Regions from separate parts of the Blastococcus sp. SYSU D00669 genome, predicted to be linked through region 3. Evidence: predicted binding sites of a transcription regulator. Region 3 holds the regulator's gene; each other region holds the start of a gene.
What was found. Region 3 encodes LexA, which represses DNA repair genes until DNA is damaged. Its sites were predicted from a motif close to TCGAACANNTGTTCGA; they were not measured.
Positions count from the first base shown of each region.

Region 1: ACI8AF_RS09340 (DUF222 domain-containing protein) is a predicted target of LexA. The motif match lies at 1,092-1,107, and genes of this name have one in related genera.
Region 2: ACI8AF_RS07040 (DUF222 domain-containing protein) is a predicted target of LexA. The motif match lies at 1,456-1,471, and genes of this name have one in related genera.

Region 1 covers NZ_JBJGZV010000010.1:41,778-44,036, forward strand. The annotation lists gene ACI8AF_RS09330 (acyl-CoA dehydrogenase family protein) at 1-550, shown strand, start outside; gene ACI8AF_RS09335 (endonuclease/exonuclease/phosphatase family protein) at 569-1,006, shown strand; gene ACI8AF_RS09340 (DUF222 domain-containing protein) at 1,126-2,259, shown strand, end outside.
Region 2 covers NZ_JBJGZV010000007.1:43,380-45,638, reverse strand. The annotation lists gene ACI8AF_RS07050 (aldehyde dehydrogenase family protein) at 1-317, opposite strand, end outside; gene deoC (deoxyribose-phosphate aldolase) at 325-1,320, opposite strand; gene ACI8AF_RS07040 (DUF222 domain-containing protein) at 1,491-2,259, shown strand, end outside.
Region 3 covers NZ_JBJGZV010000063.1:5,175-7,433, reverse strand. The annotation lists gene ACI8AF_RS26310 (hypothetical protein) at 1-617, shown strand, start outside; gene lexA (transcriptional repressor LexA) at 636-1,445, opposite strand; gene ACI8AF_RS26300 (LysM peptidoglycan-binding domain-containing protein) at 1,665-2,252, shown strand.

The DNA.
Region 1 (2,259 bases), on a different contig from region 3:
GACCGCCTCGCACACGGCGGCGATCCGGCTGGACGACGTCGCCGTCCCGGGTGACCGGCTCGTCGGTGAGCCGGGTCGCGGCCTGGCGATCGCGCTCTCGGCGCTGGACTCCGGCCGGCTCGGCGTCTCGGCGGTCGCCGTGGGGCTGGCCCAGGCGGCGCTCGACGTCGCCGTCGACTACGCCGTCGAGCGCGAGGCGTTCGGCCGGCCGATCGCCGAGCACCAGGGGGTGGCCTTCCTGCTCGCCGACATGGCCGCGGCGGTGGAGTCCGCCCGCGCGACCTACCTGGCCGCCGCGCGGCGGCGGGACGCCGGCAAGCCGTACTCGCGCCAGGCCTCGATCGCCAAGCTGGTGGCGACCGACGCGGCGATGAAGGTGACCACCGACGCCGTGCAGGTGCTCGGCGGCGCCGGCTACACCCGCGACCACCCGGCCGAGCGGTACATGCGCGAGGCGAAGGTCTTCCAGATCTTCGAGGGCACCAACCAGATCCAGCGCATGGTCATCGGCCGCCACCTGGCCAAGGAGGCCGTGCCCGCCACGGCCTGAGGCGGCAGGCTGGGCGCCGTGCGCGTCCTCACGCTCATCCCCTTCGGGCTCGGGCCGGACCGGTCGCGCCGCGACGCCCGCCTGGCCCCGGGACTGGCGGAGCTCGCCCCGGACGTGGTCACCCTGCAGGAGGTGGCCGTCGCCGACGGGCGCCCGATCACGACCGCGAGCCGCTGGCCCGTGGGGAGGTGTGGTCGACGGGACGTCGGTCCGCCACCGCGACGCTCGGGCCGGTGCCCGTCCCGGCGAGCCCGGGCACACCTCCGTGCCGGGAACCCTCACGTCGCCGAGGACTGGCCGTACCGCCGGATCGACCACGTCCGCGTCCGGTGCGGGCTGCACGGCGGGCCGACGCTGCGGAACACCGGCTGCCGACCGGTCTTCCCCACCCCGGAGACGACGGTCAATGACCACTACGGGGTGCTGGCCGACCTCGAGGCGCCACCTCCTTCCTGATGCGGCGCACGGCCTGCGCGACATCTGTGGACAAGCCACTGACCTGGGGATTCGGGAAGCGGCGCGGCCGGTCCGGCGGTAGACTTCGAACAGGCGTACGGCTGCGGCGGGAGGTGCTCGTGGACGAGGTGGCCTCGGCGCTGGACGCGCTCGCCGGCGAGGATCTGCACGTGCCGCCCGCCGAGGACCTGCTGGACCGCACCCGCGGGCTGGTCGAGCTGGTCAACCGCGCGCAGGCCGAGCTGTCCCGCACCGTGCGGGTCGCGGAGAACCGGCAGGCGTTCGCCCGCGACGGCGCGACCGCGCGGTCCTGGCTCAAGGGCCACTGCCGGCTGGCCGGGCCGGCGGCGGCGCAGGTGGTGCGCAACGGGCGGGTGGCCGAGCGGTTCCCGGCCGTGGCCGCCGCCCACGCCGCGGGCGCGATCACCACCGACGCGGTGTCGACGATCGCCGCGATCGGCGAGCCGCGGGCGGTCGCGCTGGCCGCGGCCCAGGGCATCGACCTGGCCGAGACCGCCGCCATCCTGGCCCGGCTGGCCGCCGCGGCGCCGCACGTCGACTTGGAGCGGGCCGTGCGCGCCTTCCTGGAGCGGCTCGACGCCGACGGCCCCGAACCCGACCCCACCGAGCAGCGGTCGCTGACCTTCACCCGGCGGGCCGACGGCCGGCTGTTCCTCCGCGGCGAGCTCGACGCCGTCGGCGGGGAGAGGTTCCAGGCCGCCATCGCCGCCCTCGACCAGGCCCACCGGCCGGCCGGTGACACGCGGAGCCTGGCGCAGCGGCAGGCCGACGCCGCCGTGCAGCTGGCCGACCTCCACCTCGGCTGCGGCACCCTGCCGCTGCTGCGCACCGTCAAACCGCAGGTCGCGGTCACCGTCGACCTGGCGGACCTGCTCGACCCCACGACCGGCCGGGGCGCCGCCCGCACCGGCTTCGGCGCGGTCCTCTCCGCCGCCCGCGCCCGGTGGGCGGCCTGCGACGCCGACCTCACCCGGATCGCGCTCGGCCCGAACGGGGAACCGCTCGACCTGGGCCGTCGGCCCCGCTGCAGGGGCCCGCGCCGAGCGGGCGAGGCGTGGGGGGCAGCGGGGTCCTTTCATTCACCGGCTGCGACGCCCCGCACCACCGGTGCGAGGTCCACCACCTGCTCGCCTGGGCGCTCGGCGGCGAGACCAGCCTGGACAACTCCGGGCTGCTCTGCGAACGGCACCACACCCAGGTCCACCACGGCTTCCGCATCGAGCGGGACACCG
Region 2 (2,259 bases), on a different contig from region 3:
TCGAGGACGGCGAACTCGCGGGCGCGCTCCTGCAGCAGCCGGGCGATGCGGAAGAGGTACTTGCCGCGGTCGGCCGGGCGCATCGGGCCCCACACCTTGGTGAACGCCCGCCGGGCGGCCTTCACCGCACGGTCGACGTCGGCCTCGGTGCCGCTGGCGATCTCGGAGAGGACCTCCTCGGTCGCGGGGTTGACGGTCTTGAACGGCTCGCCGCCGCCGTCGACGAACTCGCCGTCGACGAACAGCCCGTAGGACGGCGCGATGTCGACGATGGAGCGGGACTCGGGGGCGGGGGCGTACTCGAAGACGCTGGTCATCTGGGTCTCAGTCCACGCTGACGTAGTCGGGGCCGGAGTAGTGGCCGGTGCGCAGCTTCTGCCGCTGCAGGAGCAGGTCGTTGAGCAGGCTGGAGGCGCCGAAGCGGAACCAGTCGGGGGTGAGCCAGTCGGCGCCGGCGACCTCGTTGACCATCACCAGGTGCTTGACGGCGTCCTTCGTCGTCCGGATGCCGCCGGCGGGCTTGACCCCGATCTGCCGGCCGGTGGCGGCGCGGAAGTCGCGGACGGCCTCCAGCATCACCAGGCAGACCGGCAGGGTGGCGGCGGGGGAGACCTTGCCGGTGGAGGTCTTGATGAAGTCGCCGCCGGCGAGCATCGCCAGCCAGCTGGCGCGGCGGACGTTGTCGAGCGTGACCAGCTCGCCGGTCTCGAGGATGACCTTGAGGTGCGCGTCGCCGCAGGCCTCCTTGACCGCCACGATCTCCTCGTAGACGTCGAGGTAGCGGCCGGCCAGGAAGGCGCCCCGGTCGATGACCATGTCGATCTCGTCGGCGCCGTTGGCCACGGCGTCCTTCACGTCGGCGAGCTTGACCGCGCGGCTGGCACGGCCGCTCGGGAACGCCGTGGCGACGGCGGCGACGTGGATGCCGGTGCCCTCCAGGGCCTCCTTCGCCACGCCGGCGAGGTCGCCGTAGACGCACACGGCGGCGACCTGCGGGGCGGTGAGGTCGGTGGGGTCGGGACGGCGCGCCTTGGCGGCCAGGCTGCGGACCTTGCCCGGGGTGTCGGCGCCCTCGAGGGTGGTGAGGTCGACCATCGAGATCGCGGTGTCGATGGCCCACGCCTTGGCGGTGGTCTTGATCGAGCGGGTGCCGAGCTGGGCGGCTCGGGCCTCCGCGCCGACCTGGTCGACGCCGGGCAGCCCGTGCAGGAAGGTGCGGAACGCCGAGTCGGACCGGGTGACGTCGTCGTACGGCGGCAGCGGCCCGGCGATCGGCCGGGCGTACGCCGACGGCGCGTCGGGCTCGAGCACGTGGGTCATGCCGATCATTGTCCCCTGCCCGGTGGGCGCGCCACGACGCCGCTCACCGGTCGGTGTCAAGAGCCGCCTCGGATTCGTGGACAAGCCGCTGACCTGGGGATTCAGCAAGCAGGACGGCCGGTCCGGCGGTAGACTTCGAACACCTGATCGAGCAGGTGGGAGGTGTTCCGGTGGACGAGGTCACGTCGGCGCTGCACGTGCTGGCCGCCGAGGATCTGCACGCGATGCCCGGCCCGGCGCTGCTGGAGCGCACCGCCGACCTGGTCGCGCTGCGCAACCGGATCGACGCCGAACTGGCCCGCACCGTCCGGATCGCCGACGGCAGGCGGGCCTTCGCCGGCGACGGCATGGCCACCGCCCAGTCCTGGCTGCGCGGGCACGGCCGGCTGGCCCGGGCCGCCGCCTCGCAGGTGGTGCGCAACGGCCGCGCCCTCGAGCAGCTGCCCGCGGTCGCGGCGGCGCACGCGGCCGGAGCGCTGACCGGTGACCAGGTGGCGGTGCTCGGGCAGCTCACCGAGCCGCGGCACCTGCGGCTGATCGCCGCGGCCGACGGCGACCTGGCCGGCCTCGCCGGCGAGCTGGTGACCTTCGCGGTGGCGCACTCGCATGCCGAGCTCGACGAGCTGGTGCACGCCTTCCTGGAGCGGCTCGACGCCGACGGGCCCGAGCCCGACCCCACCGAGCAGCGGTCGCTGACCTTCACCCGGCGGGCCGACGGCCGGCTGTTCCTCCGCGGCGAGCTCGACGCCGTCGGCGGGGAGAGGTTCCAGGCCGCCATCGCCGCCCTCGACCAGGCCCACCGGCCGGCCGGGGACGCGCGCAGCCTGGCGCAGCGGCAGGCCGACGCCGCGGTGCAGCTGGCCGACCTCCACCTCGGCTGCGGCACCCTGCCGCTGCTGCGCACCGTCAAGCCGCAGGTCGCGGTCACCGTCGACCTGG
Region 3 (2,259 bases):
CCTATCCCGACGGGCCGCACGACGCCGAGTCGCTGCTGCTGGCCCCGGACGGGACGCCGTACCTGGTCACCAAGGAGGTGCTCGGCGCCAGCGGGCTCTACCGGCCCACCGGGCCGCCGGCCGACGGCGGGACCGTGGCGCTGGAGCGGGTGGGCACCGTGACCTTCACGCTGACCGGCACCGCGGGCGGCCCGGTCGGTCGCGCCGGTCAGCTCATGGCGACCGGGGGAGCGGTGTCGCGGGACGGCCGGCTGCTGGCGCTGCGCACCTACACCGACGCCTACGTCTGGCCGCTGAGCGGGTCGGACGTGCCCGGCGCGCTGGCCGGGGAGCCGGTGCGCGTGCCGCTGCCGCCCGCGCCGCAGGGCGAGGCGATCAGCTTCAGCGCGGACGACCGCCAGCTCGTCGTCGCCGGTGAGGGCCTGCCGGGGGACGTGACCGTCGTGCCGACCACGGCCCAGCTCGAGCCGGTGGCCGCCGCGGCGTCGGCGGCGGTCACGGGTGACCCCGCCGGGGGGCCGCCCACGTTCACGGCCGCTCTGGTCGCCGCCGCGGTCGCCACGGTGGTGGTCGGCGTGGGCAGCCTGTTCCGGCGACTCCGGCGGAGCGGGGTCTAGCCCCGCCCCGCCGAGCGGTCAGACCCGGCGCAGGACGGTGACGACCCGGCCGAGGATCGTCGCGTCGTCACCCGGGATGGGCTCGTACGCCGGGTTGTGCGGCAGCAGCCACACGTGCCCGTCGCGGCGCTTGTAGGTCTTCACCGTGGCCTCGCCGTCGATCATGGCCGCGACGATCTCGCCGTTCTCGGCCGTGGGCTGCTGGCGCACGACGACCCAGTCGCCGTCGCAGATCGCGGCCTCGACCATGGAGTCACCGGCGACCTTGAGCATGAAGAGCGTGCCGTCGCCGACGAGCTCGCGCGGCAGCGGGAAGACGTCCTCCACGGCCTGCTCGGCGAGCACCGGGCCACCGGCGGCGATCCGGCCGACCAGGGGGACGTAGGTGGGCGCCGGCACGGCGGTGTCGTCGCTGCCGGTGGCCGCCGCGGCCGGCAGGGACTGCTCGCCGGGCAGCCGCACGTCGAGGGCGCGGGGACGGTTGGGGTCGCGGCGCAGCCAGCCCTTCTTCTGCAGCACCGAGAGCTGGTGCGCCACCGAGGAGGCCGACGACAGCCCGACCGCCTCGCCGATCTCGCGCACCGAGGGCGGGTAGCCGCGCCGCTCGACGGAGTCGCGGATGACCTCCAGGACGCGGCGCTGCCGCTGGGTGAGCCCGTCGCCGGCCTCGCCGCGGTCGGGGAAGGCGCGCACGGCCGCGGTCCGCTCCTCCGTCGCGGTCCCGGTCGCCCCGGCCGGCTCGCCGGCGCGCGCGGCGCGGCGCCGGGTGCCCGTGCCGCCGTCGCCGGGTACCCGGCGTCCGCCCGACGTCCCCCTCGTGCTCGCCACGTCTCCTCCTCGCCCGCCGGGCCGGTGCAGCCGTCCCGCGCGTCCGTCGTCGTCGGTAGCAGACGGTAGCGCTGTCGACGCGAACTATCAAACACACGTTCGAAGGCAGGCCGTGTCGGGTCGCTTCTCTCGGCGACCTCCGGTAGACATCGCACAGACGTTCGATTCGAACGCCTGTTCGAGAACGTCGGGGATCCGCAACAGCCGGGAGGAGTGGCCGTGGGAAGCGTGCAGCAGGCCGTGCTGGAGTTCGACGAGTCGGTGCAGGCGCCCTGGCGCCCGTCGCTGCGCTCCGTCGCCTGCCCGCCCGAGGGCGTGCGGTCGGCCAGGTCGCCGCAGTCCGCGCCGCGCGCCGGGGCCGGGAGGGCGCCGGCCGCGACCCCGCCGGCCCCCCGGCCCCGCCGGCCCGCGCCCGGCGGGCGGGTGCCCGCCACAGGTCCGGCCGCCCCGGCGCGGCCCGTGCGGGGCGGTGGCTGCACCGCTCCCCGGCGGGGCGCCGCGACGCGCCCGGAACCGGTCCCGCTGCGGTTGACCCGGCGCGCCCGGCGGATCGCGGTCGCGCTGGCCCTGGGTGCCGGGGTGGCGGTGGGCGCCTGGCTGGGTCCGCTGGTCACCGGCGGCGGTGAGGACGGGCTGCAGCTGGTGGGCGAGAGCCGGGTCGTGGTCCAGCCGGGGGACACTCTGTGGTCCATCGCCGGCGCGGTGGCCGGCGACGAGGACGTCCGCGCCGTCGTCGACGCCCTGCAGCGGGTCAACCACCTCGACGGCACCGAGCTGGTGCCGGGGCAGGTCCTCGAGCTGCCGTGAGCGCCGA